DNA from 2 places in the Acetobacter senegalensis genome. Region 2 is predicted to be linked to the other one. Evidence: predicted binding sites of a transcription regulator. Region 2 holds the regulator's gene; the other holds the start of a gene.
The links. Region 2 encodes LexA, which represses DNA repair genes until DNA is damaged. Its sites were predicted from a motif close to TGTTCTANNTANGTTC; they were not measured.

Region 1: a site for LexA is predicted at 11,089-11,104, ahead of recA (recombinase RecA). Genes of this name have one in related genera too.

The regions. Positions count from the first base shown of each region.
Region 1 is NZ_LN606600.1:1,536,841-1,553,108, reverse strand. It holds gene ASN_RS06885 (GNAT family N-acetyltransferase) at 1-323, shown strand, start outside; gene ASN_RS06880 (fused DSP-PTPase phosphatase/NAD kinase-like protein) at 411-1,073, shown strand; gene ASN_RS06875 (DMT family transporter) at 1,104-2,018, shown strand; gene ASN_RS06870 (phosphoglycerate kinase) at 2,135-3,358, opposite strand; gene gap (type I glyceraldehyde-3-phosphate dehydrogenase) at 3,358-4,380, opposite strand; gene ASN_RS06860 (transketolase-like TK C-terminal-containing protein) at 4,405-6,375, opposite strand; gene ASN_RS06855 (hypothetical protein) at 6,645-7,121, shown strand; gene hemA (5-aminolevulinate synthase) at 7,230-8,507, shown strand; gene ASN_RS06845 (DsbA family protein) at 8,643-9,419, opposite strand; gene ASN_RS06840 (gamma-glutamyltransferase) at 9,654-11,033, shown strand; gene recA (recombinase RecA) at 11,309-12,331, shown strand; gene ASN_RS06830 (GNAT family N-acetyltransferase) at 12,395-12,913, opposite strand; gene ASN_RS06825 (winged helix-turn-helix domain-containing protein) at 13,006-13,365, shown strand; gene ASN_RS06820 (glucan biosynthesis protein) at 13,444-14,988, shown strand; gene mdoH (glucans biosynthesis glucosyltransferase MdoH) at 14,964-16,268, shown strand, end outside.
Region 2 is NZ_LN606600.1:3,821,627-3,837,894, reverse strand. It holds gene uvrC (excinuclease ABC subunit UvrC) at 1-1,292, shown strand, start outside; gene pgsA (CDP-diacylglycerol--glycerol-3-phosphate 3-phosphatidyltransferase) at 1,391-1,960, shown strand; gene ASN_RS17670 (hypothetical protein) at 2,138-2,668, shown strand; gene moaD (molybdopterin converting factor subunit 1) at 2,715-2,975, shown strand; gene ASN_RS17660 (molybdenum cofactor biosynthesis protein MoaE) at 2,979-3,431, shown strand; gene ASN_RS17655 (adenosylmethionine--8-amino-7-oxononanoate transaminase) at 3,773-5,068, opposite strand; gene ASN_RS17650 (aminotransferase class I/II-fold pyridoxal phosphate-dependent enzyme) at 5,129-6,316, shown strand; gene ASN_RS17645 (alpha/beta fold hydrolase) at 6,313-7,002, shown strand; gene bioD (dethiobiotin synthase) at 7,004-8,416, shown strand; gene lexA (transcriptional repressor LexA) at 8,769-9,434, opposite strand; gene ASN_RS17630 (carbohydrate porin) at 9,798-11,060, shown strand; partial or broken gene ASN_RS17625 (molybdopterin molybdotransferase MoeA) at 11,081-12,279, opposite strand; gene rpmG (50S ribosomal protein L33) at 12,421-12,588, shown strand; gene ASN_RS17615 (AraC family transcriptional regulator) at 13,028-13,918, shown strand; gene ASN_RS17610 (FtsB family cell division protein) at 13,968-14,297, opposite strand; gene eno (phosphopyruvate hydratase) at 14,468-15,745, opposite strand; gene ASN_RS17600 (DUF3429 domain-containing protein) at 15,928-16,268, shown strand, end outside.

The DNA.
Region 1 (16,268 bases), 1.6 Mb from region 2:
TGGTAGGATATGCCAGCTTCGGGCCATGGCGCGCGTTTGACGGGTATCGGCACACGGTTGAGCATTCGGTTTATGTTGATCCGGACCATCAGCGGAAAGGAATTGGTCGCCTGCTGCTGGAGGCCCTGATCGACCGGGCGAAAGCGGATGGCCTGCACGTTATGGTGGCGGGCATAGAGGCTGGCAATGAGGGTTCAATCGCTTTGCATAAGGCGCTGGGGTTTGAAGAAACCGGCGTGATGAAGGAGGTAGGAGCCAAGTTCGGGCGGTGGCTGGACCTTGCGTTTCTGTGCCTGAAACTGGACGATCGGCCCATTCCCTGAAGGGCAGGTAACGCAGAATGGATTGACGCCACGCCCCAGAGGGTGGAACACATCATGACCCCTTTATGATCAGGAGCTTCTGCAGTCGTGTTTGACGGCCAACTGACTTCTCTGGCGGGCCGTACACGGGCCTGGACGGATAGCCTGTTTGTTGACCACGCCGTATTTCGGCTGGTGTGGACCAACTTTCATACCGTGGTGCCGGGTAAGGTATACCGGTGCAACCACCCTACCCCTGCGCGGCTGAAATGGGCCATGAAGCGGTATCAGCTGCGCACGCTTGTTAACTTACGTGGGCACAGAAAATGTGGTTCGGATGCCCTTTCCCGCTCTACAGCGCACAAGCTGGGTCTGGCACACGTGGATATGGCTTTTGAAAGCCGGGGCGCGCCGCACCGGGATCGTATTTTGCGGTTTGCTTTCCTTTACCAGAGTATTGCCTTTCCCATGTTGATGCATTGCAAATCTGGGGCAGACCGCGCGGGGCTGGCATCTGGGCTGGTGGTTCTGTTTGAAGGCGGGAGCGTTGCACGTGCGCTCAAGGAACTCTCCTGGCGATATGGGCATTTTCGGGGGTCACGCACAGGGATTCTGGATGCCTTTTTCATGCGCTATCAGGCCGAAGCGGAAGGACGCCTGCCGTTTCTGGACTGGGTGCGGGATGAATATGATGAAGTGGCGCTCAAGCGCGATTTTGTGGCCGGAAAGCTGGCGTCTTTCATGACCGATCAGGTACTGCGCCGGGAATAGGCACTGGCGTGCAAGACAGGGGCAGGATGTATGGAGCATAAGCCTGCGGGAGCCCGAAAGACGCATGTCTTCCGGCATGGAACCATGCTGGCCGCAGCGTTGGCGCTGGTGTCCTGGGGGAGCGCTTATCCCGTTGTGCGCATGGCGCTGCATAGTATGGCACCCATTCCTCTGGCTGCGGCACGCTATGCGGTTGCGGCCATTGTGGCGCTGGTGTGGGTGGTCTGGAAACGGCCGTTGCTGCCACGCGTACAGGATCTGCCGCGTTTTGTGCTGTGTGGCGCAGTCGGCATTACGCTTTATAACATTCTGTTCAATGTAGGTGAGCAGACGGTCTCTTCTGGTGCAGCAAGCCTGCTGATCAGTTTTTCACCCCTCATATCAGCCTTTATTGCGGTTGCGTTTCTGGGGGAACGTCTCTCTTTATGGGGCTGGGTGGGGTCTCTGGTCAGCTTTGCCGGTGTGGTGTTGATTGCACGCAGCCAACCGGGTGGCCTTGCGTTTGGTTCCGGCGCTGCGGATATTGTGGGGGCAGCGTTTTCTGCCGCCCTCTACAACACGCTCCAGAAAAAACTGGTGGCATCTTATGGTGCTTTGGCAACCACGGCGTATATCCTGATAGTGGGTGCTGTATTGCTGGCACCCTGGTGGGCCGAAGCGTGGCACAGCCTGAGTATTGCGGGACCAGGTACATGGGGGCTGGTGCTCCAGTTAGGTCTGTTTCCCGCAGTGTTGGGCTATGGGGCGTGGGCCTATGTGGTGGGGCATCTGGGCGTGGCGCGGTCTTCTGGGCTGCTCTATCTGCTTTCTCCCACCACGTTGGTGTTGGCGTTTCTTTTGGCCGGAGAAGTGCCCACATTCAGAATTCTGCTTGGCGGCGCCATCATCTTGAGCGGAGTGGCTTTAATGAATGCTAAAGGCCGGAAACCAAAAAGCGCGGGATAGACAAAAGAGAGGCACGAAAGAAAAAACGCCGGAAGCAGACATGCTCCGGCGTTTTCTGAAGAACCCTTCCTGTTTTTGATCAGAATGAGAAACAGGAAGCGATTTTCTTAAGGTTTTTAGATGGGAATGGTGCGTTCCAGCGTGGTGCTGATGGCGGTCAGACCCGGCAGAACCTTGCCTTCCAGCCATTCCAGAAACGCACCGCCAGCGGTGGAAACATAGGTCATGTCTTCCAGAACCCCAGCATGGCGCAGGGCGGAAACGGTATCTCCCCCACCGGCAATGGTTTTCAGGGCACCGGCTTTGGTCAGGCGTGCCGCTTCCTGCGCAACAGCGTTTGTGCCTTCGTCAAACGGAGGCATTTCAAACACGCCTAGCGGACCGTTCCAGACCAGCGTTTTTAGGCCCGACAGTTTTTCTTTCAGCAGTTTGACGGTTTCAGGCCCTACGTCCAGCGCCATCCAGCCATCGGGAATATCCGTAACCGGGGCAACAGCAGTGGGGGCTCCGGCCATGAAGTCTTCAGAAAGCACAACATCAACAGGCAGAATCAGCTCGCACTTCTTGGCTTCAGCCTGCGCCATGATCTGACGGGCTGTGTCCAGCATGTCTTCTTCCTTCAAAGACTTGCCAACCTTGTAGCCTTTTGCTGCGAGGAATGTGTTGGCCATGGCACCGCCAACAGCCAGAACATCCACTTTTTCCAGCATGTTTTCCAAAAGTGCCAGTTTGGTGGAGACCTTGGCCCCACCAACAATCGCACCAACCGGACGTTCCGGATTTTCCAGCGCTGCATCCAGCGCTGCAATTTCCGCTTCCATCAGGCGGCCTGCATAGGCGGGCAGATGCTCGGCCACGCCAGCGGTGGAGGCATGGGCCCGGTGCGCGGCAGAAAACGCATCGTTCACATACACATCGCCCAGATTAGCCAGGGCTGCGGAAAGATCGGGTGCGTTGGTTTCTTCACCCGGCTGGAACCGGGTGTTTTCAAGCAGAAGAACTTCGCCGTCTTTCAGGGATGCAGCAGCAGCTTCCGCATCCGGGCCGATGCAGTCATGCGCAAAGCTGACAGGCTTGCCCAGAGCCGTGGCGAGCGCCGTGGCGATGGGCTGGAGCGACATGTCCGGCACCACTTTGCCTTTGGGGCGGTCAAAGTGGCTGAGCACAATCACCCGGCCTCCCTTGTCGGCCAGTTCCCGAATGGTGGGAACAATGCGCTCGATACGGGTGAAATCAGAAATAACCCCATCTTTCATGGGAACATTCAGATCGACACGCAGCAGGATACGCTTGCCGCGAGGGTCAAGCTTATCCAGCGTGTTGAAAGGGATCATGGCCATTAGAGAGTTCCAAACAGAGCGGCTGTATCAGCCATGCGGTTGGAGAAGCCCCATTCGTTATCATACCAGGAGCAGATACGAACCAGCTTGCCGCCATCCACCAGAGAAGTCTGGGTTGCATCAAACGTAGAGGACGCCAGAGCATGGTTGAAGTCGGAGCTGACCAGTGGCGCATCGGAATACGCCAGAATGCCCTTCAGCGGACCAGATGAAGCTGCCGTTTTGATGGCGTTGTTGACGTCTTCAACAGAGCCCGGGATTTTTTTCGGCACGAAATCAAGGGAGACCAGAGACACATTGGCCGTGGGCACGCGAATGGCGGTGCCATCCAGCTTGCCCTTCAGGTGTGGCAGAACCAGCCCCACAGCACGGGCCGCGCCGGTGGAGGTGGGGATCATGTTCAGGCCAGCGGCACGGGCACGGCGCAGATCCTTGTGCAGGGTATCCACGGTGCGCTGGTCACCCGTGTAGGAGTGAATGGTCACCATGTAACCGCGTTCAATGCCGAACGTATCTTCCAGAACCTTGGCAACGGGGGCCAGACAGTTGGTGGTGCAGGAGGCGTTGGAGATCACCGTCATATCCGGCGTCAGCACGTCCTGGTTCACGCCAAACACGATTGTGGCGTCCACATCTGTTGCGGGGGCGGAGATCAGCACCTTGCGGGCGCCAGCCTTCAGCAGCGGCTGTGCTTTTTCCTTGGAGGTGAACAGGCCTGTGCATTCCATGGCCACATCCACACCTTCAAACGGTACCTTGGACGGGTCACGCTCTGCGGAAACCGTGATCGGGTCCCAGGTGCGGCCCTGTGTCGTGATGATCAGTTTGTTGCCATCCACGCGCACATCCGCGGGCAGGCGTCCATGCACACTGTCATAGCTGAGCAGATGCGCGTTGTCTTCCACACTCCCAAGATCGTTAATCGCTACAGGGACAACATCGGTCCGTCCGCTTTCAATCAGCCCGCGCAGGACGAGTCGGCCAATGCGACCGAAGCCGTTGATAGCGATTTTGACTGCCATTTGTCTGTTCTCCGTTTTTATCTTTTATGGTCTTGTCAGTAACGGTCCCCGAGCGCGTGCCCGAGGCTGGTCCGGCGCGAACGAGGAAGCTCCCCGTGCAGCGCCTGAGGCAAAAAGGTGATGCTCCACCTTTTCACAGATCGCTTCAGCAGTAATGCCGAAACGCTCATACAATGCGTTGGCCGGGGCAGACGTGCCGAAATCATCCATGCCAACAAAAATTCCTTCCGGGCCAAGCCAGCGTTCCCAGCCAAAGCCGGATGCGGCCTCAATCCCTATCCGTAATCCCGCTCCTCCCAGAACTGCGCGGCGGTACGTGCCGGGCTGGGCGGCAAACAGTTCCCAACATGGGATGGATACCACCGCAGCGCGGATGTTCCGCTGCGCCAGATGGTGCGATGCTTCAAGCGCAATGGCAACCTCTGGGCCGGAGGCAATCAGCGTGACCTGCCGTTTTTCCGGACTGCGGATAACGTATCCGCCACGGGTTGCGCCCCCCAAGACTGCGGCCGGAAAACGGAGGGGCGTGTTCTGGTGGGGACACAGTACCAGAACAGCCGGGCCACCCTGCCAGTGGAGAGCGGCCTCCCAGCATTTGAAGGTTTCCTCTGCGCTGCCGGGGCGGAAAACGGCCAGATTAGGGGTGGCGCGCAGGCTGGCCAACTGTTCAACCGGCTGCCACGCGCCGCCGCCATCCCCAAGGGCCAGACCGTCTCCGGTAAGAAGATACAGCACTTTCTGGCGCATGAAGGCGGCCATGCGTAGCGCGGAACGCATGCGGTCCACGGTCATCATGCTGGCGGCGGCGCAGGCCAGCACACCACCATGCAAGGCAAGACCGTTGAGCATACCAGCCATGCCGTGTTCCTGAATACCGCATTCCCGACCTTTGGCCAGTGCCACGGGCCTTTGCCATCCGGCAGTATTCTGGTCAGAGGGAGGCGCGTTCTTGGCGGAGGCTGCGGTAAGGCAGGTCAGTTCCGGCAGGATATCCGATAGAGCATCCAGCCCAGCCAGCCCGGATTCCTGAGTGGAGGTTTCCAAGGCGGTGCGCATCCGCCATTCCCACGCGCGCTGCCAGTCTTCATGGAACAGTGTGGGCGGGCGTGCCGTCTGTTCGCGTTCAAAGGCGGTGCGCTGGCGGTGCCGGGCAAAGCGGCGCAACCAGGAGCGACGGGTGGAAGCGCCACGCCTTGCCGTGGGGCTCCACGGGCCGGTCAGTTCTTCTTCTGGCGGAAGGTCTGGGCCAAGGGGAGAGAGTGGAGCGGCGGAGGGCAGGCAGGCAATCAACGTTGGTTTGCGGGCCCGTAATGTTGCGGCCAGAGCGGAGGTGATGGCGGGAAGATTATCGGCCTCCACCTTGCGCACCGTCCAGCCAGAGGCACTGAACCGTGTGAGCGAATCGACAAAATCAGCAGTATCGGGTTCTGAAGGGGGTGCGACCAGCACGGCCAGACGGTCCAGCCCGAAGCGGCCCGCCAGTTGGGCGGCTTCCATCGCAACACCTGTGGCAAGGTCCGTATCCTGCGCCAGAACCCAAGTTCGGTGATTGACCAGAGAGCGGCCAAACCGGCGGCAAAGAGCCTGTTCAGCCAGAGCCATACCGGCAGCAGCGGCCACCCCCTGCCCTGCCGGGCCGGGGGCCACTTCCACCGCAGGATGACGACCATATTCAAGAGGAACAGCAGCGTGTTTTTTCTCGCCTGTCAGGCGCAACATGGCGCGGAGCAAGGGCTGCATGGTGGTGGAGGGCACCACAAAACGGTCCCGGTCCGGCCAGTCTGGTGCTGCAGGATCAAACCGGAGCACCCGGCACCACAGGGCTGTTACGGGCAGGCACATCAGTTCCAGCACTGCGCGGATATGGGCTGGCAGGGTTTCCGTGCGGAGTAACTGGCGCGCAGCGTGGCTCATCCGCACAACGCTGATCTGTTGAGCGGAGAGGCCTCCTTCCTCATTGGAAAGGAGATGGTCTGTCGAAAGGGCTGTTGCCATTCGCCTGCCTCAGGTGACGGGCCTGTCATGACGACCGGTCTTCTCATCACTGCGTTTTGGTCAATAAAGGGGTGTGGAGATTTGAGCAAGGGCTCATCCACATAACCGAATGTACACAAGCAAAGGCCAGAAAAACGACAACAAAACGGCAGACGGGCGTGATTTTGGCCTGTCTTTATGAGGGTGTTGCCTTGCGTTGGGCGCAAAGGAGCGCGAAAGAGAGAGAAAGACCACTCTACTTTTTCAGCCTGCTCGGAGATCTGCCCCTCATGCCCTCTGTTTCCTGTTTTGCAGAAAGGCGGCCTGTTGTGCGGATCATGCTGCTGGCAGGCGTTGCGCTGTGCCTGAACGGGTGCAAACTGGTGGACCAGAAAACCTTTAATCCGCAGGCAGGCACACCGCCCAAACCCTATATTCCGCCGCCGCCGCCCGGCCCGCCCCCTGTGCCGCCGCTGGTGGAACTGGTGGGGGGCACACCTTCTGAAGAATGGGCAGCCCCAGTTGACCGGATGGTGCATGAGGCATTGGCACGGAAGCCAAACATTCTGTTTGTGGTAAAATGTCTGGTGCCGGCGTCTGGAAAAAGCGAACTTGATCAACTGACACTGGTGCAACTGGTGCAGGGAGATGGGCAGGCCGTGACAAAAGAAATTGTCAAGGCAGGAGCGGCTCCTGAACAAGTGGAAATAACCGCTATGCCAGATTCGACCGTGACGAAGCCGGTCATCAGGGTGTATGTGCAGTAAAGCTTACACCATTATGTGAAGTCATACTGTAAAAAGACACCGGCCAGACGGCCGACGGGCCATGCGCCGTGCCCCGACCGTTTCTGACGACGCGAGGAGAGTAGTAGCGTGGGATTGATCAAGAACGCCCGGCATCCGTTTTATGAACATTGCCATTCGGCGTTGAACGAGATCAGGCAGCAAGGACGGTACCGCACATTTACACCGCTGGCGCGATTGGCTGAGCGTTTTCCCCTGTATGAGGAAGAAGTTGCCGCCGTGCCGGAAGGGCGTGAAGTGGTGGTGTGGTCAACCAATGACTATCTGGGCATGGGCGTGGTGCCGGAAGTGCAGGAAGCAGCCATTGCGGCTATCCGTGAGCACGGCGCTGGCGCAGGTGGCACCCGCAATATTGCCGGAACCAGCCCGCTGCATACGCAGCTTGAGGCGGAACTGGCATCGCTGCATGGCAAGGAAGCGGGCCTGCTGTTTGTTTCCGGTTATGTGTCCAACCAGGCCAGCCTGCAAACCATCCTGACCTCCATGCCGGGCTGGATCTGCTTTTCAGACCGCATGAACCATGCGTCCATGATCGCCGGTATCAAAGGGGCCCGCGGCTCTCAGACCGTTATTTTTGAACATAATGATCTGGCTGATCTGGAAGCCAAGCTGGCGGAAGCCCCAGCGGAAGCCCCCAAGTTGATCGCGTTTGAAAGCGTGTATTCAATGGATGGGGATATGGCGGATATTGCCGGTATCTGTGCGCTGGCGCGCAAATACAATGCTATCACCTATCTGGATGAAGTACACGCCGTTGGCCTGTATGGTGAAGAAGGCGGTGGTGTTTCCCAGCGTGATGGCGTGGCGGATCAGGTTGATATTATTGAAGGCACGCTGGCCAAGGGATTTGGCGTGCATGGCGGGTACATCACGGCTTCAGCCGAGATTGTCGATTTCCTGCGCTCCACGGCATCTGGCTTCATTTTCACAACAGCACTCCCTCCGGCTGTTGTGGGTGCGGCACTGACCAGTGTGCGCAAGGTGCGTGCTGAAGGCTGGCGGCGTGAGAAGATGTTTGAGCGGGTGAATACCTTCCGCCAGCGTCTGCGTGCGGCGGGTATTCCCTTCACCATGACGCCCAGCCACATTGTGCCGGTGCCGATCGGGGATGCAGAAACCTGCAAGCGCATCAGCCGCCGCTTGCTGACGGAATATGGTCAGTATGCTACCCCCATCAATTATCCCACGGTTGCCAAAGGCACGGAACGTCTGCGGCTTACGCCGGGGCCATTCCACACTGATGAGATGATGGACGAGATGGTGCGGGCGCTTTCTGTCCTGCTGCGGGAAGAAGGGGTTATTCCCGGCCGTTCAGCAGCGGAACGTCAGACAGAAAAAGCAGCCTGAGTTTTACGTAAGAAAAAGCCGGAAAGCAGGCGGCAAAAGCCGGGTGGAGGAAACACCCCCGGCCCGCTGGAACGGACTTTTCAATCAGCTCATAAAAAAGGCCTCATCCCACACGGGGCGAGGCCTTTTTTGCTATCAGCCGGCTTTGCGCAGGCGGCCAAGAGCTGCTCTCAGTTCATCATAGGAGACAGCGCCGGGAATGATTTCCTTGTCTCCGATAATGAAGGTGGGGGTGCCTTCAAGATCTATGGAGCGGGCGAGTTCCAGATTGTGGCTGGCTGCGGCAATGACCTTGGGGTTTTTCATGTCAGAAAGCAGGCGATCCGGGTCTAGCCCGACATGGAGCGCAATGCGGCGAATCCGGTCTGTGGAGGCGCTGGCGGGGTCTGCCATCAGAGCTTTCTGGAACGGCACATAGGCGTTCTGTAATCCGGCAGCCAGAATGGCCTGCGTATCCATCACGCTGTTGGGGCCCAGCACAGGGATGACCTTTTCAACCAGCTTCAGGTCAGGCTCGGCGGCCACCAGCTTGTCCAGATCGGCCAGAACCTTGCGGCAGTAAGGGCAGCGGGGGTCATAAAATTCCACCACCTTCAGCTTGCCGTGTGGGTTGCCCAGCACAACGTCTGTCGTGCTGTCTCCAAACTGGGCAGGATTCTTGTGCACGGCTTCAAGGGCTGACGTGGCTTTCTGCGCAGAAGCCTTGGCTTGTAAGGCCGTGATGGCGTCTGACAGGATGGAAGGGTCCGTCTTCAACGCATTGCGCATGATCTCAACAATTTCAGCGCGTTGCGTGGGAGTGAAGCCACTGTCAGCCGCGCGCGCTGGGGCTGCGGTGCTGCCAAGCAGAAGAAAACAGGCGGCCCCGGCAAGGGCGAGTGGCCTGAAAGAGGAGGAGATCAGCTTTTTCATGGTTTTTCACCTGTAAAGCAGAACTGGTGGGATGGGAATGCAGCGTTCGCATGCTAACAGAGAGCAGGAAATGACACGGATGTGTTGCTGCCTGTGCGGAACAGGGTTATCGGAAGAGAACCATGCGCCCCTTTGCGGGCAGACCAGATGAAGTGGAGACATCAAGGCGTGCCCGAGCGTTTCAGAAAGACCCGTTCAGCCCGGCTTGCGCCGTTATTTTCAGGTCAGGCCCGCATGGCGGCGCTTATGATGACCTGTTCCCTATCGGCTTGTGGCCTTATTGGGGGGCACAAGGATTCAGGCGCCCCTGTGGTCACAGGCTTTGTGGGCGAAGTGGCGGCGGACGAACCCCAGGCCGCCCTTGTTGCCCGTGATGTGTTAGCCAAAGGGGGCAATGCGGCAGATGCTGCGGCTGCCCTTGGCATGGCGTTGTCTGTCACCCTGCCCTCCCGTGCGTCTCTGGGTGCTGGCGGGGCATGTCTGGCCTGGAAGCCGGGGCAGGAACAGGGGCAGGCTTTTGTATTCCTGCCAAAAGCCGGACAGGCTGATGCCAAGGCTGATCGGCCTGCCGCAGTGCCCATGCTGGCGCGTGGCCTGTATCTGATGCAACTGCGGTACGGCAGTGCGGATTTTGCCGATATTCTGGTGCCGGCGCGCAATCTGGCCACGGATGGTGTGCCTGTCAGTGGGCTTCTGGCGTCTGATCTTGCGGCTGTGCAGTCTCCCTTGCTGGCGGATGAAAAGGCCCGCGCCATTTTCAGTAATGGCAACGGCAGTGTGCTGAAGGTGAGTGACCTGATGGTGCAGCCGCGCCTTGCCGGGGCGCTTGAGCGGATGCGGATTGCCGGTGTGGGCGATCTGTATGGAGGCTCACTGGGGCAGACATTTGTGCAGGCCTCTCAGGCTTCGGGGGGCGGTTTGACCTCGTCTGATCTGCGCGACAGTCTGGCAACGGCTGAACAGCCGCTCATGCTGAGCGCCGATGGCGTTCAGATCAGCTTCCTGCCGCCTCCGGCAGATGGTGGGTTAGGAACTGCCGCGGCTTTTGCCGGTGGTCAGGGTCATGCCACGGTACGGGGCGAAACTGTTGTATCCGGCTGGCGTGCACGGCAGGCCGGTAAGGGCGGCAGCGCGAGTGTTGCGGATGCGCAGGCTCTGCTTACTTCCGGCAGCTTGCCCAGCGGGTCCGCTCTGCCTCCTCTGCCTGCCTCAACCTCCTTTGTGGTGACGGACCGACAGGGAGAAACGGTAAGCTGTGCGCTGACCATGAATAACCTGTTCGGCACCGGGCGTGTGGCTGGTTCCACCGGGATTGTGCTGGGGGCTTCTCCACTCCGGCGGCCCCAGCCATTGCTGACGGCTGCCATTGCGCATCAGGGTGCGGCACAATTCCGCGCTGCTGCAACGGCATCCGGGCAGAATGTGGCCGCTGATACCGCTGCGGTTGCCTTGCAGGCCGCATTGGCCGGAGGGCGGCCGGAAGTGACATCAGGGCCTGGGCGGGCCAATTTTGTATCCTGCCCTGCTGGTTTGCCGGGGGATTCCGGCAAATGCTTTGGCTGGACAGACCCGCGCGGTTCTGGTCTGGCCATATCGTCTGACCGGCAGAAATAATATTTTCTGGCTATGGTGAGACAGGCGGCTTCGGCCGCCTGTTTTTGGCTTGAATTGTTCTTATTTTGTTCTAAATAAAATGGAACAGAACCAGAGGTCTGACACTGTGGAGTCTTTCTCGCGTGATGCTCGTCATTGCGGGGGGCGGCGTTTTTATGGCAGGTCTTGAGAAAAGCGCGTTGGAATAAAAGCTTCAGTCTGAGGCTTCTTGTCCCCAGCGTGAGATGCGCCTTTGGCCGGAGCCGGAGCCGGAGGCAACAGGGAAAAGGTGAAGCATGGATAAGGCAAAAGCCCTTGAAGGTGCACTGGGGCAGATTGAACGCGCTTTTGGCAAGGGCTCCGTTATGCGTTTGGGCCAGCGCCCGCGTGAACAGGCGGATGTAATTCCTACCGGTTCTCTGGGGCTGGATATTGCTCTGGGTATTGGTGGCCTGCCGCGTGGCCGCGTGATTGAAATCTATGGGCCGGAAAGTTCCGGTAAAACCACGTTGGCGCTGCATGCCATTGCAGAAGCGCAGAAGCGCGGCGGCACCTGCGCCTTCATTGACGCCGAACACGCGCTGGACCCCGGCTATGCCAAGAAGCTGGGCGTGGATGTTGATAACCTGCTGATCAGCCAGCCCGACGCCGGAGAACAGGCGCTGGAGATTGCTGATACGCTGGTGCGTTCCGGCGCCATTGATGTTCTGGTGGTGGATAGTGTGGCTGCTCTGGTTCCGCGTGCGGAACTGGAAGGCGATATGGGTGACAGCCACGTGGGGTTGCATGCCCGGCTGATGAGCCAGGCGCTGCGTAAGCTGACCGGTTCCGTTTCGCGCTCCAACACCATGATGATCTTTCTGAATCAGATTCGTCTGAAAATTGGTGTCATGTTCGGCAACCCGGAAACCACAACCGGCGGCAATGCCTTGAAGTTCTATGCGTCCGTTCGGCTTGATATCCGCCGTGTGGGTTCCATCAAGGATAAGGACGAGGTCGTGGGTAACCAGACCCGCGTGAAGGTGGTCAAGAACAAGATGGCCCCGCCGTTCCGGCAGGTGGAATTTGACATCATGTACGGTGAAGGCATCAGCAAGGTCGGGGAACTGATCGATCTTGGGGTCAAGGCCGGTGTGGTGGAAAAATCCGGCGCTTGGTTCTCTTATGATAGCCAGCGCATCGGACAGGGGCGTGAGAACTCCAAGCAGTTCCTGCGTGATCACCCTGAAATGGCGGCGGATATTGAACGCAAGGTGCGTGAGCACGCTGGCGTTGTGGCAGAAGCCATGATGACCGCGCCGGAACAGGAAGAAGAGTAAAACCTGCCTGAAACCTCAACACGAAACGTGTGAGAGGTTTTTGGAGGCTGGTAAGCCAGCCTCTCAGGGGGAAACCGGGCGGCTGAGAAGGCTGGCTTCTGCATCATAAGAGGCCAGTACTGTCCGTTCTGCTTCTGAAACTGCTTCTGGCGCAAAACCCTGTTTGCGCCAGAATGTCTGGGCATGCCGAGTAGATGTCAGGCTTAGCAGCGGTACACCGAGCCTGCGGGCCGCGTCTTCTGCCAGCGCAATGGCCTTTTGGGCGGCTCCCTGCCCTCTGGCGCTTTCTGCCAGAACCAGATCGTGAATATACCAGCGGTCTGCCGGAACAGGCAGGCTTCCCAGCAGCGTGTTGAGCGGTGGGCTTATGCTGCCCCGCCACGGATGGCTGAGCATATAGCCCATTACTCCCTCAGAACCGGAAAGCACCCAACATCCCTGGGGTGCAAGTGCCAGTCGCTCTGTGAAAATTTCGTTATCTTCCGGGTAATCCGTATGCACGGTAGCCGCCAGGGCGACTGTAGCCGCAAGATCGGCTGGCATCATGGGGCACCAGATGGTATTTGCGGAAAACAGTGTCATGACAGGTTTGCCACAGCTCCGGCCTGAGTAAGAGAGAACATGAGTCCTCACATTATCATGCAAAATACCATCCAGCCAAAGCAGGTCGCCTGATGCCTGATCGGGTAAGACTGACCTTGCGGGTAGACGCGGATGGCAAGGCCGCTTTGGGGCACGGAAAAATTCGTTTGCTGGAAATGTTGGCGGAAACCGGGTCCATTTCTGCGGCAGGCCGGGCCATGGGGATGTCTTATCGGCGGACCTGGTTGCTGGTGGACAGTCTCAATCAGTTATTCAAAGCGCCTCTTGTCGCCACCCGGCCAGGTGGTGGGGGTGGTGCTTTTCTGACAGAAGAGGGCGAGACCGTTGTCCGGCTTTATCGGGAAATAGAGCAGGAAGCGGCGCAGGCTTCAGCCCAGAATCTGGCCAGAATCGAGCAGCTTCTTGCGCCGGGGCAGGCCGAATGCCCTTAAAAAGCCGTAACGAAGCAACAAACCTGTCAAAAAAGTAAAACGGTTATGCCGTCCATTAACGCAATGCGGGAGATTGGTGTGTCATCATCCATTCAGCGACGTGACTTGATAAAGGTTGGGGCCGGGGCCACCCTGGCCTCTCTGGCCAGCGGTGTTGTGAGCAAGGCCAGAGCCGAAGGGCTGAATGGTGCAGTCGGCGCGTTTGATGATGGTACGGTACGTCAGATTGCCAAGCAGCTTGCCAGTGCGCCTTATAAGGCGCCGGATCAGTCTTTGCCCAAGGCCATTGATAATCTGAATTTTGATCAGTTCCGCAGCATTGCCTACCGTGAGGAAAAGGCACTGTGGCACGGCGAGAATCTGGCCTTTGATGCTGAATTTTTCCCGCGTGGCTTTCTCTACCGTCCCCGGATTGAAATTTATGAAGTGAAGGATGGCCAGTCCGCCGTTGTTCCTTACACGCCGGACCTGTTCTCCTACGGTGATCCTTCCCTTGAGGTCACGGATGATCTCGGGTTTGCGGGGCTGCGTCTGCGCACGGCTATCAATACGCCGGGTGTGATGGAAGAATTCTGCGTATTTCTGGGGGCCTCCTACTTCCGGGCTGTCGGCAAAGGGCAGAATTACGGTCTTTCCGCTCGCGGCTTTGCTGATGGCACGGGTGACCCAAAAGGCGAGGAGTTCGCGCTGTTCCGTGCCTTCTGGCTGGAAAAGCCGCAGCCCAATGTGCAGTCCATTGTGATCCATGCGTTGCTGGACAGTCCTTCTCTGGCCGGAGCGTTCCGTTTCACCATCCGTCCGGGTGACACCACGGTGTTTGATGTGCAGTCCGCCATTTTCCCGCGCACCAAAATCAGCCAGTCCGGCATCGCCCCTCTGACGGGCATGTTCTATTTTGACGCCAATGACCACAACCACGTGGATGACTGGCGCCCCGCCGCGCATGACAGTGAAGCCCTGCAAATGTGGACCGGCAGCGGTCAGCAGTTGTTCCGTCCCCTGCGCAACCCGCTGGATTTGCAGTTTTCTGCGTTTAATGATGTCTCCCCTCGCGGGTTCGGGCTGATGCAGCGGCGCAGGAACTTCCATGATTTTGAAGATCTGGCACTGAATTATGAAAAGCGCCCCTCCCTGTGGATTGAGCCCATTGGAGATTGGGGTGAAGGCTGGGTGGATCTGGTGGAAATCCCGACGCCCAACGAAGTGAATGACAATATTGTTTCCTTCTGGCGGCCCAAGGTGCCGTTGGCAGCGGGCAAGGAATACAGTTTCACGTACCGCATGTACTGGGGGTGGGATAACCCCTTCCCCACGTCTCTGGCGCGGATCGGGGCCACGCGGGTCGGCTCCGTAACAGATGACAAGAACGCCCGTTTCTTCGCCATTGATTTCATGGGCTCTCCGTTCGATCATCTACCCAAGGATGCGCACTTCCATTTGGTGCCGCAGGCATCGGTTGGCACCATCCGCAATGTGGTGGTGGAACCCAATCCCAACATCAATGGCTGGCGCACTACGTTCGAATTTGTGCCGGGGGATGAAAAACTGGCGGAGCTCCGCTGTGTTCTGGCCTCTGATACCGGACCCATTTCAGAAGAATGGTTGTACCGGTGGACGCCCTGAGCATGCAGGCAACGCAGGGAACCACACCGTTTCAGGCTTTGCCGCCAGAATCGCCGCTCAACATGCCCGTGCAGGATCTGCACGCGGCCCCTGATTTTGAGGGGCGGCCACGGATACCCGTTACATCACCCCGCACCGTCGCCTTGCGGCGGCTGGCCGTTCTGGGCTCAGCCATAGCCCTGACGGCCTACGGTGCATGGCGCACGCACAAGGTTCTGGACGCCAATGGCGTTTCCATCCTTGGGATGATCATGCTGGTGCTGTTTGTGGCACTGTTCATGTGGATTGCACTGGCGTTTACCTCTGCTCTGGCGGGTTTTGTCTCCCTTGTGACACGCGGCGGGCTTGGGCTTGGCATTACGCGGTCAGGACCATTGCCGGAGCTCCGCAGCCGCACGGCCTTGTTGCTGCCGACCTATAATGAGCCACCCCACCGCGTTATGGCCGGCCTGAAAGCGATTTATCAGAGCCTGCGGGAAACCGGGCAGATGGGAGCGTTTGATCTCTTCATCCTGTCCGACACCACAAACCCGGATGTATGGGTTGAAGAGGAAGCCGCCTTTCTGGCCCTGCGGGAGCAGACAGGCGGGCATGAGAACATTTTCTACCGTCGCCGCCATAACAATGTGGAACGCAAGGCTGGGAATGTGGGCGAATGGGTGCGCCGCTTTGGCGGAGCCTATGAGCAGATGGTCACGCTTGATGCGGATTCCGTCATGTCCGGGGACACACTGGTGCGGATGGCGGGAGCCATGGAGCGGCACCCCACCGTTGGCCTGATCCAGACCCTGCCGGTTATTGTGGGGGGCACCACGCTGTTTGCCCGGATGCAGCAGTTTGCCGGGCGTGTTTATGGTCCGATTATTGCGCATGGTATTGCGTGGTGGCATGGCTCTGAAGGCAATTACTGGGGCCATAACGCCATTATCCGCACCCGTGCTTTTGCCGGGCAGGCTGGGCTCCCGCATGTTCCGGGGCGGCCACCTTTTGGCGGGCATATCCTCAGCCATGACTTTGTTGAGGCCGCATTGATGCGGCGTGGGGGCTGGGCCATTCATATGGTGCCTGCTCTCGATGGATCGTATGAGGAAAGCCCGCCTTCTCTGACAGATGTGGCCATTCGTGACCGCCGCTGGTGCCAGGGGAACTTGCAGCATGTGAAGGTTCTGCCCACCAAGGGCCTGCACTGGATCAGCCGCATGCACATGATTGTGGGGATCGGGGCTTATGTTACCTCCCCGCTGTGGCTGGTGTTTTTGCTGACAGGTATCCTGATTTCC
Region 2 (16,268 bases):
CCTCCTACGCCAGATTGGTGGAACAGGCGCGGGAGTTTCTCTCCGGCAAGGATATGGCCTTGCGGGAAGAGATGAGCAACGAGATGCACAAGGCTGCGGAAGCGCTGGACTTTGAACGGGCTGCCATGCTGCGGGACCGTATTCGGGCGTTGGCGCAGATGCAGGAATCGAGCGTGATTAACCCGGCATCCCTGCATGATGCGGATGTGTTTGGCATCTGGCAGGAGGCGGGGCAGGCCTGCATTCAGGTGTTCTTTATCCGGGGTGGTAGAAACAACGGAAACCGTTCGTTCTTTCCGGCTCACACCAAGGATGAGGAGCCAGGAGATGTGCTCTCTGCCTTTATTGCGCAGTTTTATGATGACAAGCCATGCCCGGCGCAGGTGCTGGTTAATCATCCCTTGCCAGAAGAACTCCTGCTGAGTGAGGCGCTCTCCCTCAAGCGGGGGCGGAAGGTGGAAATTCTCTCTCCCCAGCGCGGCGAGAAAAAGCAGGTGCTGGATCATGCTGTGGCGAACGCACGGGATGCCTTGCACCGTAAGCTGGCCGAAACCGCAGGGCAGGCCAAACTGCTGGAGGGTGTTGCGACGGTCTTCGGGCTGGATGCGCCGCCCCAGCGGATTGAGGTGTACGACAACAGCCACATCATGGGGTCTCATGCTTACGGGGTCATGATTGTGGGCGGCCCGGAAGGGTTTGATCGCAGAGCCTATCGCAAATTCCTGATCAAAGGCCCGGTAACGCCGGGGGATGACTTCGCGATGATGCGTGAGGTGCTGGAGCGTCGCTTTGGCCGTGCATTGAAGGAAGCCGCTGAGGGCGATCTATCCAACTGGCCTGACGTGCTGCTGATTGATGGCGGAGCCGGGCAGTATTCAGCCGTAAGGGCCGTGCTGGATGATCTGGGCGTGACTGGTGTGAAACTGGTGGGTATTGCCAAGGGGCCGGACCGGGATGCCGGGCGCGAGTGGTTTCATACTGGCGATGCCGAGCCGTTTCAGCTCGATCCGCGTGACCCGGTTCTGTACTACCTGCAAAGGCTACGCGATGAAGCGCATCGCTTTGCCATTACAACCCATAGGGCGGGACGTTCCAAAACGCTGGTGACATCCGAGCTGGATGATATTCCGGGGGTGGGGCCAGCGCGGAAACGCATGCTGCTGAATGTTTTTGGTTCGGCCCGAGGCGTAAAGCAGGCAGGGCTATCTGAACTCGAATCGGCTCCCGGCATCAATCGGGAAACAGCGCGGGCCGTGTATGGACATTTTCATCCGGACTGGACGCCAAACTGACGTGAAGGGCAGGGCTGCGCTACGTTTCTGGGTGAGTGGCATGAACGCGGTGCCAGAAACCATTTCAGCCGGGCGGGAAATAGGCTAGTCTCCCGCCAATGTTGACAGATTTGCCGAATGTTCTGACGATATCGCGCATTGTGGCGATTCCCATAGTGGTGGTTTTTGCCGCATGGGGAACGCCGCAGACTGATGCTGCGGCCTGCGTGCTGTTTATTCTGGCAGGCATTACGGATTATTTTGACGGCAAGCTGGCGCGTTCGCGGCACCAGCTTTCAGACTTCGGTAGAATGTTTGATTCCATTGCCGATAAGCTTCTTGTGGGGGCCTGCCTGATGGTTCTGGCAGGCTTTGCCCGGCTTCCCTACCTCAGCCTGTGGCCCGCCATTGTTATTCTGTGTCGGGAAATTCTGGTCTCCGGCATGCGGGAGTATCTGGCGGAGCGCCGGGCCAGCCTGCCGGTAACGCGGCTGGCAAAATGGAAAACCGGCTTCCAGATGACCGCCATCGGCTTTTTGCTGGCCGGGGATGGCACGGGTATGCTGCTTGGTATGCCATGGCTGCACGTGGCGCTGATTGGCTCCGTTCTGCTCTGGATTGCGGCAGCCCTGACCCTGATTACCGGCTGGGATTATCTCACCACAGGTTTGCGGCATGTGGACCTGTAACGGGTGACTGTGGGTGATACCTGCCTCAACCAAGGGTGGCCTGTTGCATAATTGTCTCAAAATGAAGGCATTGGCTTGTATCCCCTCCGCAAACCGTTATTTACCTTTCTCTGGCACAGTGTCGCTACAGCGGGCATCGCTGATTTGCCTGTGCAACGTCATGGTTAGCGGAGTCAGATGATGCGGAAAGCTGCTCTACTGGGAGCCTGTCTGGTTTTGAGCGGATGTTCCGGGTTTGGGAAATATATTTCCGATACTGCGACTCTGCCGGGAGAGAATCCCAATTCTCCGGCGGGAGAAGATCTGAACATGAGGCGGGTGCACGGTTATTCCACAGCTGCCACACCCATCTTGCCGCAGGGCGGTGATATCTGGCCGGGTCCTCCGGCACCGTTGCCAACACTTGAAGATGTTGAAAAAGACCGGATTGGTACAGTGCTGGGTGGCGGCGCCGGTGAGAGCGGGCCGGAGTTGCAGGATGGCGGCGAAATGAGCGTGAGCGGGTCTGAGAACGCCACGCCCGCTAAAGAACCGCATGGCAAACTGCCGGAAGCCGAACCGGATGCTGCAGATAAATATGGTGTGCAGCGCGGAACAGCTTCCACCATTGAAATTCCAAACGGTGATGGCACGGTAACGCTTATCCATCCTGATGGATCTGTCAGCACCGTTCAGGCCAGAAAAACGGCACCTTCTGCTGCTCATTAGGCCGCTTGGGCCTGGGGTAGAGGATTGTGGAAAAGGAGAAAGCAGAGTGGCCAGTGTGACCATTCTCTATTTTGCTTCCCTGCGTGAACAATTGGGGCGTGAGCGTGAGACGGCGGCTGTGGCTGCTGAAGGCGAGAGTGTGACCTCCCTTCTCTCGGCTCTCCGCGCTCAGGATTCTGCCCTGAATGATCTTTTTGAACGGACACCGCGTATCAGGGTAGCGATCAATCAGGCACTAGCCAGTTTTCAGGATACGGTCAGGCCGGGCGACGAACTGGCGTTCTTCCCACCGATGACGGGGGGATGATCCCTGATGATACGAGTTCTGGTCCAGACTGACGCTTTTGATCTGGGTGGCGAGATGGCGAGTCTTTCCCACATTTCTGACAGCGTGGGCGGCATCAGCGTTTTCATGGGGCAGGTGCGGGGACAGGGTGATGGGCTGGAAAGCCTGACGCTGGAGCATTATCCCGGCATGACGGAAAAAGTGCTCATAGGCTTAGCGGAAGAGGCCTCCGCCCGCTTTAGCCTGTTAGGCTGCACGGTTATTCACCGCGTTGGCACGATGCGGGTGGGAGAGCCGATTGTCTTTGTTGGAACAGCATCTGGACATCGAGCTGAGGCGCTGCAAGCAACCGCGTTTCTGATTGATCGTCTGAAAACGGGCGCGCCGTTCTGGAAATGTGAACGGTTTGCGGATGGTCGCACAACATGGGTGGAGGCCCGTGAAGCGGATGATGATGCCGCGGCTTTGTGGGATTAACCTTGGAAGCCCCTGCGCGAGAAGCTGATTTTTTGTCGTTCTGAGAGGATGCTGCCCTGAGTGGTGGCTCTCTGCCTGGATAGTTGTCAGCGCGTGCCATCCTATGGGGTGTGGCTGCACTCCCGAAGAAACATTCGTTGCAGAGTGATCATGCTGAAAGTCACTCCATATTCTGTTCGCCTGTTCTGTCAGGCGTAAAAGTCTCCCCGTCTTTTCAGGCTGTCTTTCGTTCCTTCTGGCCATTCCCTTTTTGGAGGGAGCTTTCTCTCTCCAAAAGGGACGGTGGAGCAACGGAGCCCCAAAAAACCTTAAGAATATCGCTGCTGTATGCACTGGTCTTCTCAGGCTGAGAGGACGCGATAAATGGTGTCCGTCAAGGTTTTGAGGTCGCTCTGCGTTATGGTGAAGGCGGGGGTCAGGTAGATGATGGAGCGGAACGGCCGTATCCATACGCCTTCTGCAATAAAACGCTGGCGCAGGGCATCGGGGTTAGCGATTTTTTCCAGTTCCACCACGCCAATAGCGCCCATCGTGCGTACATCCTTCACGCCCGGCAGGGTGCGGCAGGGTTCAAGCGCATCTGTCAGGAACGCATTGATAGCCTGAACCTGCTCCAGTCGGGGCTCGGTTTCAAACAGGTCAAGAGACGCATTGGCGCAGGCGCAGGCAAGGGGATTGGCCATGAAGGTGGGTCCATGCATCAGCGCATGTTCCGGGTTGTCAGACAAAAACGCCTCGAACACGTGGCGGCGGGCCACGGTGGCGGCCAGCGCCAGTGTGCCACCCGTCAGCGCTTTGGAGAGGGTGACAATATCTGGCACGATTCCGGCCTGCTCATAGGCGAACATGCTGCCTGTGCGGCCGAACCCGGTGAAGATTTCATCCAGAATCAGCAGCAGGTCGTGGTCATCTGCGGCCTTGCGCAGGGTGCGCAATACCTCCGGACTGTGGAACAGCATGCCTCCGGCTCCCTGCACCAGAGGTTCGGTCATGATGGCTGTCAGCTCGTGAGCATGGTTTTTCAGCAGGCGCAGAAATTCAGCGGTGCTGGCCTCATCCTGTGGTAGAGGGGCGATAATATGCTCGGCCAGCGCGGAGCCATAGAGGTGGTGCATGCCTTCTTCAGGGTCACAGACCGCCATGGTCGCCAAGGTGTCTCCATGGTATCCACCCTTGAAGGCCAGCAATTTGGTGCGGCCTGTCTCGCCTTTGTTCAGCCGATACTGAATGGCCATTTTCATGGCGACTTCAACGGAGACTGACCCGGAATCGGTAAAGAAAACCCGTTCCAGATCTCCCGGCAGCATGGCGCAGAGGCGCGCTGCAAGCCTGAGAGCGGGTTCATGCACCGTGCCGCCGAACATGATGTGCGGCATGGCTGCAAGCTGAGCGCTAACCGCTGCGCGAATATGGGGGTGATTATAGCCGTGGCAGGCGGTCCACCATGCGGCAACGCCATCCACCAGTTCTCGGCCATCTGCAAGTTCTATGTGTGTGTCATGGGTGCGTACAGCAGCCAGCGGAGCAGAGGCCGTCTTCATTTGGGAGTAGGGGAGCCAGATGTGGGGCAGGCCGTCCTCGTACCACTGTGGCATCTGCTGTGTGGACGGGCTGGGACGGCTGGCGGACGCAGACATTCTGGTTCTTCTCCTGCTGGGTGATTGACCGGCGGGCCGGCCTCCGGCACCAGTCTTCTCATGACGCGGTTTGATCATCTTTTCCAGCAGGGGCTGGAGAAATTGGCTGAGCAGGGGCGTCTTCGCACGCCACGCGCGCTGAATCCGGCAGGCCATGGTCTTCTGGAACGGGCGGACGGTGCTGTTCTGGTCGATTTCTCCTCAAATGACTATCTCGGCTTGCGCACGCATCCGTTGCTTCAGGAGCGCGCAACCCAGTGGGGGCAGCGCTTTGGCACGGGTTCTGGCGCGTCCCGTCTGGTGACGGGAACGTGCTCTGGCGCGGAGGCCCTGGAAAATCGGCTGGCCAGCCTCAAGGGGATGGAGGCCGCCTGTATTCTGTCTTCCGGGTGGCAGGCCAACGCTACACTGGTTCCGGCGCTGGCGCGTCTTTCTGTGGCGGTTACAGGCGCGCCGCCCACAGTGCTGGTGGACAAGCTGATTCACGCCAGCCTCTATCATGGGTGTGCGGCGGCGGGTGTGCGCCCTGTTCGGTTCAGGCACAATGATGTCAGTCATCTGGAAGCTCTGCTTCACAAGGTGGAAGGCCCCGGTCTGAAGATTGTGCTGACGGAAAGCGTGTTCAGCATGGATGGAGATCGGGCCGATATGGCCGCGCTGGCGGCAGTCTGCCGCGCAAACGGCGCGTTTCTCTGTGTGGATGAGGCCCATGCAACCGGCATTCTTGGCAAAGACGGGAAAGGTCTGGCGGATGGGCTGGCCGATCTGGTGATGGGCACGTTCAGTAAGGCGTTGGGCGGAATGGGGGCGTTTGTTGCGTCCTCTTCAGCCGTGTGCCGTTGGCTGGAAAATAGTGGTTCGGGCTATATTTATTCTACCGCGCCGTCCCCCATGGTGCTGGGGGCCGTAGAGGCAGCGCTTGATCTGCTACCCCGCCCGGAGATGGAACGTGTTCGCGTGCGGGTGGCCGATCTGGCGGAGCGGTTCAGGCAGCATATGCAGGCAGGCGGTTTGGATACCGGACCGTCTTCTACCCAAATTGTGCCGGTGGTGGTGGGGCGTGAGGAAACTGCGCTTGCTCTCTCCCGCTCTGTTGAGGCTGCGGGGTTTCTGGCCATTGCCATTCGGCCGCCAACGGTGCCACCGGGAGCTTGCCGCCTGCGCGTGGTTCTTCATGCGCAGCATACGGCGGAGCAGGTTGATGCTCTTGCGGAGGCGATCTTCTCCGGGGTGCGGGATATTCCATGACAGCCTTACAGCCGGTTTTTGTGCATGGATGGGCCTGCGGCCCGGAGATATGGAACGCTGTGCTTGCGCATCTGGAAATGCCGCATGCATGCGTGGTTGATCAGGGATATTTTTCGGGCTGGTCGGAGGACGCGTCGGCTGTCTCTTGTCTGACCGGACTGGACATGAACCGTCCCATCCTTGGCGTTGGTCATTCACTGGGGTTGATGTGGCTATTGTCTCAACGCAAATGGCCGCAGGGGAGTCGCTTTGTGGGGATCAATGCTTTTGGACGGTTTGCGGCGGGGGTAGATTTTCCCGAGGGAGTGGCAGCACGCGTATTGGCCCGGATGCAAGCTGGTCTGGGGCGTGATGCTGGAGCGGTTGTAAACAGCTTTCGTGCCCGGTGTGGGCTGGATGCCGTTGATCCGGCGACCTGCCATGTTTCAACCTTGCAGGACGGACTGTCTTTGCTGGCGACTGGCAATGTTTATGCCCGAATTGAGCAGATGGTCGCACACGGTTCTACACGCATGGTGGCCTTGGCGGGCAAGCAGGACCCTATTGTGACGGAGCGCATGACAGAGGCTGCTTTTCCTTCGAATGTAGAGAAAGTCTGGCATGAGGATGGTGGGCATATGATGCCGCTGACTTACCCGGAGTTTTGTGTGGCACACATCCAGCGCCTTATGACGGAGGCTGTCTAGAATGGGGCAGGATATGGCACGGCGGGATCTGGTTCGTGATCGTTTTGACAGGGCCGCGGGCTATGAAAGAGCCGCCACCGTGCAGCGGGTGGCAGCACAGCGTCTGTTTGAAAAACTTCAGGATCGACTGGGGGAGCGTAAACCTGTGCGTATTCTTGAACTGGGATGCGGCACGGGTTTTCTGACAGAGAAGCTGCGCCGTGCATGGCCGGAGGCGGAGATTGTTGCCACCGATATTGCGCCCCACATGCTGGAACGGGCGCGCCAGCGTGCTGGTGAGGCCATCTGTTACCGCGTTATGGATGCGGCAAATCCAGACATAAGCGGGCCGTTTGATCTGATTTGCGGCAATCTGGTGTTTCAATGGCTGGAACAGCCGCAGGAGGCGATGGAGACGCTTGAGGGGCTTTTGGCACCTGCAGGCGTTCTCGCGCTTTCAACACTGATGCAAGGCACCTTTCAGGAATGGCGTCATGCCTGCGCAATGGAGGCGGAAGGGAGCGGCACCCCTGATTATCCTTCCACCATCCAGATTCAGCGGTGGCAGGTGCCTCTGCTGAGCGGCATGTGGGATAGTGAGGCCTGTGTGCAGACCTTTGACAACGGCCGCGCGTTTCTGCGCCATTTGAAAGAAACGGGGGCATCTTTGCCGCGCGCTGGGTATCACCCGATGTCCTCTGCCGCGCTGATGCGCAGTCTGGCTCGGTTTGAAGCGCAGGGGAGTGTGATTACGTGGCGTCTGGCATATGGGTGTTTTGCAAAGGCCCCGCGCGCGGGTGTGTTTGTGACCGGGACGGATACGGGGGTCGGGAAAACCTTTGTCTCCGCGTGTCTCGTCAAGGCATGGAGCGCGCTTTACTGGAAGCCTCTTCAAAGCGGGCTGGCTGAAGAGGCTGGGGATACACCGACCATCCTGTCTTTGACGCACTGCAACCCAGTGGACTGTTTGCCGCCCGCTGGCGCTTTTCAGGCCCCCTTGTCTCCTGAGGCGGCTGCTCGTGCGGAGGGCGTAAGTATTGACCCTGCCAGCCTGACCCTGCGGATGCAGGCGCCCGAACGGCCTATGGTGGTTGAAGGGGCCGGTGGCCTGATGGTGCCCGCGACGGACACAGTGATGATGTGTGACCTCGCCGCCCAGTGGGGGCTACCCGTTGTGCTGGTGGCGCGAAGCGGCTTGGGGACATTGAACCATACGTTATTGAGTCTTGAAGCATTGCGGCGGCGGGGCATTGCCGTGGCAGGCGTGGTGCTGAATGGTCCACCGAACGAGGAAAATCGCGAGACCATCGCGGATAAAGGGCAGGTTCGTATCCTGGCTGAAATTCCGTTTCAGCCTGATGTCTCGGCAAAAAGCGTAGAGCAGATAGCGGCGCAGTTACCCTCTTGGGCAGAAGTGAGTGATACATCACGTTAGCGGGCGGATTTAAGGCCGCTAGCGATTGATAGATATTTTCAAGAATAATGAATATTTCTTTGATGTTAAAAAATTTTCTTTGGAAAAATTTGCGAAGGTAGGGCATTGGCAACGACGCAGAATAAGCGCGTTTCGCCACCGGTCCGGCGTGCCTCTCTAAGGTGGGCTATTGGTTTTTATCGTTCCGTCACCAGCCTCGAATAAGGGGCAATGGAAGCCTCACGTGAGAAGCAAAATTGTTACTGGAACGGATAATCTGGCGGATGTGACCAAGGTGCTCATCCAAACAAAAAAGACCTCTCCGTTAGAGGGGGAGGTCTTTTTAGGATCTAAAAAACTGTAAAGTCGCGGCTCAATGGTAGCGGCGGATCAAGCCTGCTAGTTTTCCCTGAATTTTCAGGCGTTCGGCAGGCACAATACGCGTTTCATAATTCGGGTTGGCCGGTTCAAGGGCAATCGCGTTCCCTTTGCGGCGCAGGCGCTTGAGCGTGACATCATTATCATCAATCAGCGCAACGACAATCTGGCCGTTTTCCACACTCTCCGTGCGGCGGATAACCACGAAATCTCCATCCATGATTCCTGCGTCAATCATGGAATCGCCAGTCACTTCCAAGGCGTAATACTCACCAGTGCCAACCAGCGTGAGGGGGACATCCAGAAACGAGTCCGTTTCTGCCATGGCCTCAATCGGCAGGCCTGCGGCAATTCGCCCGTAGAGGGGAACCTTGAGTGTCTGAGCCGCCGGGCGGGAGAAATCAGCATGGACCACGTTTGTAGAGGGTGCGGTAGGAGCAGGCGCCATTTCGGGAAGCTGAATGACTTCCAAAGCGCGGGCGCGGTGGTGATGGCGGCGTAGAAAGCCACGTTCTTCCAGGCCGGAGATAAGCCGATGGATGCCGGATTTGGACTTCAGGCCCATGGCTTCCTTCATCTCATCAAAGGAGGGAGAAAAGCCGGTCTGCTTGAGGTGCGCATCAATAAAAAGCAGGAGCTTGTGCTGTTTACGGGTCAGCATCGGGTGTCACCTCGGAGTGGAATTCAGACGGCTTTATTAAAGAATTTGTTCTATATAAGTTCTCTTTTGAGGTCAAGGTGTTATTCCCCTAAGCCTTATTCTCCTCTGGGCCGGAAGGAGGTCTGTGATCATCGTATGGTGTGACGCGAAAGTACAGTTCAGCGTGAGGGGCAGGGTCCGGGGGACGGATGTTTTCATCCTCTCCAATTCAGGATAGGTGCGCAGAGCGTTTGGTTATGTTGCCCTGCTTTGTTCTGCTGGGAAGGAAGTTTGTTCCTTTTTTCAGTGCTGCTGGTGGGCGCTCTGCGGAGAAGATCGATTTCCTGTCACCACACCTTTTTTGGGCGGGCGTGTCTGTTTGGTTTGGCGGTACTTGCATTTGCAGAAGGGATCGTAGCGGGGCCTGCGTTGGCCGAGGACGGGGCGTTTGCGGATAAGCTGACTGGCCAATGGGGTGGGATACGCACAACATTGAAGGCCCATGGCGTTGATTTTCAAGTAAATGATCAAAATGAGTTCTGGGGTGTGCCAGTGGGGGGCAGCCAGCCATCCAACAACTATGTGGGGATGACCACGGCAACCCTCTCGCTTGATCTGAGGCGTATGACCGGGCTGAAATTGGGAACATTCAGTATCAGCGGGGTCGATATTCGGGGCAGACCGTTCAGCAACCAGCCGCTTTACGTGTTCAATCAGGTTTCCGGCATTGAGGCAGACGATAATTTGCGCCTGTATGAACTCGCCTATGATCAGACGTTCGACCATGATCGGGTGGATGTGCGCATTGGTAAGCTGGATTTGAGCCGGGATTTTATGGGGAGTGATACGGCCCAGACTTTTTTAAACGCGTCTTTTTCCTGGCCGATGGTTCCTGATAATAACCTTTATGATCAAGGGCCTTCATCCCCTTTGGCTACGCCTGCTGTAAGGGTGAAATACCATCCGGATGATCATTGGACGGTGTTGGCGTCCGTAGGGGATGACAACCCTATTGGCGCTGGGTTCATTAACGAAAATGATCCATGGAACCAGAATCAGGACCCGGGGGGCACGCGCTTTCATTTCGGGACGGGGGCGTTGATGTTTCTGGAAGCCCAGTATCGCACGCAGGCTCCGGTTTATGCGGGTACGTTCAAACTGGGGGGATATGGCGATACCGGCCGTTTTCCGGATCAGGCGACTCTTGAAATGCGGCACAAGGGGAACTGGGCCCTCTATGCCGTGGCGGATCAGGTGATAGCAAAGCTGCCTGGGCGTGAAAGTCTCTCCGCTTTTGCGCGAGGCACCGGCACGGCGGAGGCTGATCGCAACCAGATTGTGTATTCTGTAGATGCAGGGCTTGTTCTTAATGCCCCTTTTCAGCGCGCCGATGATTCTCTCGGTCTAGGCTTTGGCGTGGGTGCCCCCAGTAACATTCTGGCGCGCTCAGAACGTCGGTCTCATGAAATCGCACAGGGGAACGAATATCATCTGGAACTGACATACCAATGGCAGGCATGCCCTTGGTTGCTGGTTCAGCCCGATATTCAGGGCATCCTTGCCCCCAGCGGCGGCGTGGTGGGGGATAATGGCCGCCGCGTGAAAGATGAAGCGATCTTTGGTTTTCATTCAAGTGTGGATTTTTAGGTTTTGATTTTAAAGTATTTTCATGGAAGGCGCAGAATGCGGCAAAGTGTACCCGCCTTCTGGGGAGGGGCATGGGGTGCGCGGATAATCAGAGCGTCACTTTGCGCCAGAATGTTCATCTGAGCGGAATCCTGCGAGGCGAAGGGCGTGGCGATGGGTGGCTGCCCATCGGGCTGAGAACGCAGGGTGCTGCGCAGGAAATCCTGCCGTTGGTCATTCTCTTTCAGGTCAGCGCCGAGAATGGCTGTTTCTGTGTCAAGTTCAGCGGCTTGGGGAAGACCCATGAGTGTGCGCACCGCGGCTGCAACAAACACCACGGAGCACACCATGGCGGCCACGGGGTTGCCTGGCAGGCCGATCATGGGTGTTTTGCCAAGCTGACCAGACATCAGGGGGCGGCCGGGCCGCATGGCAATTTTCCAGAAATCCAGATTGAGGCCATGGGGCTTGAAGGCTTCGCGCACCAGATCATACGTGCCTACACTGGCTCCGCCGATCGTAACCAGAAGATCAAGATGATCGGCTTGCGCGATGGCGGCGGAAAGAGACTCCACATTATCGCGGGCTACCGGCAGTAAAACGGCTTCGGCGCCTATGGAGCGCAGGAACGCCGTCACCATGAATGCGCCGGAATTCACAATGGAATCAGGTTGGGCCGGGTCCCCGGCAGCACGATCTCATCTCCCGTTGCGAGAATACCAACGCGGGGACGACGGCTGACTGTCAGCCAGACATGCCCTGCGGCGGCGGCCAGCCCAATATCCCGCGCTGTCAGAACCTTTCCTGCCGGAAGAAGCGTTTCCCCTTTTTGGAAGTCCTGACCCTGTTTGCGAATGAACTGTCCTGCCTTGCCGCCGGAAAGCAACGTTACGGCGTTCCCGTCTCGCCGCATGTTTTCCTGAATAAGCACCGTATCCGCACCTGCCGGAATCTGGCTGCCGGTAAACAGACGGATGCACTGGCCTTTCTTTACCGTCAGGCTGGATGGGTGGCCTGCGGGCGCTTCGCCGATAATATCGAGCGTGGCTCCTTCCTGCGCATCGTCTATCCTAACGGCGTATCCATCCATTGATGACACGGAAACGGGCGGATTTGAGAGACGGGCGACCACGGGAGCGGCGAGCACGCGACCACAGGCGTGTGCCACGGAAACTGTTTCCAGACCGCACGGAGAGAGTTTTTCCAGGATTCGGGCGCGCGCAACAGCCACATCCAGCATGTTTTTTTACTCCTTTTGGCTTTTACCACGCCTGATTGATGGAAGAATACTTGACCTTTGGCTCTTGTATGCGCATTTTGCGCCCACTTGAACACCACCCGGGCCTTCTGTCCGGACTCATGATGCTCTGCTGAGGAAGCCATGGCCAAGACCAATGTTATCAAGATCCGTCTCGTTTCCACGGCGGACACTGGTTATTTCTACGTCACGAAGAAGAACGCTCGTGCGCATACCGGTAAAATGGAACTGAAAAAGTATGATCCCGTTGCCCGCAAGCACGTTGTGTTCCGCGAAGCAAAGATCAAATAATCATCCGCCCTGCGTGGATGATGCAAATGCGGCGCCTCAGGGCGCCGTTTTTTGTTTGTGGCGTTTGCCTTCACTCTGTGTTGGCTCTTTGGCGGAAGCAGCGCTTTCGGGGAGCGTCGGAAGGGCTTCCCTGATCAGAGTTTGCTGGGCGCTATAAAATGGTTTCCCCGTAATATGGCGCGCGGCATTTCCGGCCAGTCTGACCGGGATGGATGCTTAATCATTCATGAAACGGGGAATAACCCCTTCATCTGGGGGAGGAGCGTAGGCTTGAGGGAAATGGTCCTCAGGAGCCGCCTGCATTTACCCCATTCCATCCGCACACTTTGCTGTCCTGTTTGGTTGCCAGAGGCAGGGCTGCAAACAGCAAGATTGGCCGAGCGTATCGTGCGTCTAGTGGCTTAGGTTGTGGGAGCCACCAAACAAGGACCACGTTATCGTGTCAAAGCGGTCTGCTGATTATAGGCACTATCACGCACGGATGCAGCGTGTTCTGACGTATATCGACCAAAATCTGGATGGGGATCTTTGCCTGAGAGCATTGAGCGCCGTGGCTGCGTTTTCACCCTGCCATTTTCACAGACAATTTAGCGCTGTTTTTGGTCTTTCTCTGCATCGCTATGTCCAATTGATCAGGATGAAGCGCGCTTCGTGGCGGCTTGCCTATCGCAGCGATGTTTCGGTTACGGAGATCGCTCTTGATGCAGGTTATGAAACCCCGGATGGCTTTGCTCGGGCTTTTCATCAGAGAATTGGGCAGGCTCCAAAGGCTTTTCGGGAAAATCCTGACTGGGTGGCGTGGGCTGCAGCACTTGGGCCGCTGGCCGAAGCAAGGAACCGGATCATGACACAGAATTTTTCTTTAGATGATGTGACGATACGTGAGGAAGTGGCCATTCCTGTTGCGTTTATGACGCATCGCGGTGCGCCCGAAAGGCTGGGTGAAACAATTCGGCGTTTCATATCTTGGCGGAAGGCGAACGGTGTAAGGGCTGCCACACATGCAACTTATACAATCTTCCATACAGACCCGGATCATGTGCCGGAGCAGGACTACCGAATCGATTTGGCCGCAGCGACCACCCGTAAGATTACGCTTGCCGATGAGGGCGTGGAGGCAGGGCAGATTCCAGCGGGACGCTGTGCGGTGCTCCGCCTTGTTGGCGAGAGTGAGAACCTGCGGCATGCAGCGCAATTCCTCTATGGCCAATGGTTGCCTGCCAGTGGCGAGGAGCTAAGAGATTTTCCGTTCTATGCCCAACGTGTGAAATTTTTTCCGGACGTGCCAGAGCATGAAGCGATTACGGATCTTTATTTGCCCCTGAAATAGGGAAGACGCGCAGGGCATGCGTCAAGTTGCAGCCTGATCAAACAGCCTTTTAGTAAAGCGGATCACGCCGATCATAGGGGACGACGATATCGTTTTTGTCGGCCAGATTGAGCATGGCACGTGCCCGTTCATCCAGCGTATCTGTATCCAGAGACTGTTCACGCAGGCCATTAACGCGGCGACGCCATGCTGCCTGCTCGGCAATGGCGTCCTGCTGGGACTGTTTGGCCTGATCAAGCAGAAGAAGCTGTTGCTGATAGGCTTTCATGCCATGATCGCCCTGGGTCGCGTTCCAGCCAAAATAACCTGCGATACCAAGAAAAATCATGGGGGGAACAACGGCTCGTACTGCGCGTCTGATCATGCGGCCTATCTGCACGTTGTTCTTGTCCTTTTTGCCATCAGAAAATGAATTTTCCCAGAACAGTATGTCTAAACCATGAACACCCGGACAGAAAAGCATAAGGCGGCCCGATAATGTAAAAAAAGAGCCGCACGGTTCCCCATGCGGCTCTGGTTTTCCTGTTTCAGGAAAGGCTGAGTGCGGGATCAGACTTTCAGGATGGTGCGGCCCGCATATTGGGCAGCCGTTGCCAGTTCCTGTTCAATCCGGATGAGCTGGTTGTATTTGGCGGTACGGTCAGAGCGGGAGAGGGAGCCTGTCTTGATCTGCCCGCAGTTGGTTGCGACGGCCAGATCCGCAATGGTGGAATCTTCCGTCTCACCAGAACGGTGGCTCATGACGGCGGTATAACCAGCCTTGTGAGCCAGTTCAATGGCCTGCAGCGTTTCCGTCAGCGTGCCGATCTGGTTGACTTTCACCAGCAGGGAGTTGCCAACGCCCGCCTGAATGCCACGGCGCAGACGTTCGGGATTGGTGACGAACAGATCATCCCCAACCAACTGGACCTTGCGGCCAAGGGTTTCGGTCAGAAGGCTCCAGCCTTCCCAGTCATCTTCCGCAAGACCGTCTTCAATGGAGACGATGGGGTACCGTTTGGTTAGATCTTCAAGGTAGGCAACCATTTCGCCTGCATCAAAAACCTTGCCTTCGCCTTTCAGATCATACTTGCCATCGTGATAAAATTCGGTGGAAGCGCAATCCAGAGCGTAGGTGATGTCTTCTCCCAGACGGTAACCTGCGGATTCGACGGCACGGGAAATAAAGCTCAGTGCTTCATCAGCAGATTTCAGGGCCGGAGCGAATCCGCCTTCATCCCCAACATTGGTGTTGAGGCCCGCAGCCTGTAGCGCTTTTTTCAGATGCGCGAAGATTTCACTTCCCCAGCGGATGGCATCGGCCACGGTAGGCGCGCCAACCGGCTGGATCATGAATTCCTGAATATCGATGGGGTTATCTGCATGTTCGCCCCCGTTCACGATGTTCATCATGGGCACTGGAAGCGTGTGGGCAAAAACACCGCCAACATAGCGATAGAGCGGTACCTGAAGTTCTGCTGCCGTGGCTTTGGCCACCGCAAGCGAGACACCAAGAATGGCGTTGGCGCCCATACGGCTTTTGTTAGGGGTGCCATCCAGATCGATCATCGCGTTGTCGATATCAATCTGATCGGAGGATTCGGCTCCCTGCAGGGTGGGGAGAATCTCGTTTTCGATATTTTCAACAGCGTGCAGCACACCCTTGCCGTTGTAGCGCTTGGGGTCTTTGTCACGCAGTTCCACTGCCTCATGCGCGCCTGTGGACGCACCGGACGGAACGGCTGCCCGGCCTTTTGCGCCAGAAGCCAGCTCTACATCCACTTCAACCGTTGGGTTGCCGCGGCTGTCGAGGATTTCGCGCGCGATGATATCGACAATGGCACTCATACTTTTTTCATTCCCGTTTCTGGCGCCGGCTATGCGTCCGGCAGCGGTGTCTTGTTCTTGTTTTCGAGCGTAACGAAACATGGAAGCCAATGTTCCGTGTGGTTGCTAGTGGCAGCCTCTTGGGCTTTTCTGTCAACCAATCTATTGCAGGAAACCGTGCAAAGGAGGCACGCCGAACGCTCATGAAAAGACTTCCATTTGTAGCCGTGGTGCTGACAATGGCCGGATTACTGCCCTTTTTGTTCGGCGCGTGCTGTATCGTGTTCTTCTCTTCGGGCGTGCCCGTTCCCAATCTGCTTATGGCGTTTGTGTTTTATGGTGCAGTGACCCTCAGCTTCTGGGGGGCGGTGCAATGGGGCCTGGCGCTGGACCCTTTGCCCTCCATTATTACGGCTGGCGCAGACCGTATGGATGTTTTTCGGCTGCTTCTGGGCGTGGTGCCTGCCTTAGCTGGCTGGCTGGCGGCCTATCTGGCTTTTGCATGGCAGCCTGTTGCTGGCGTGGCGGCTTTGGCCGTGGCTGT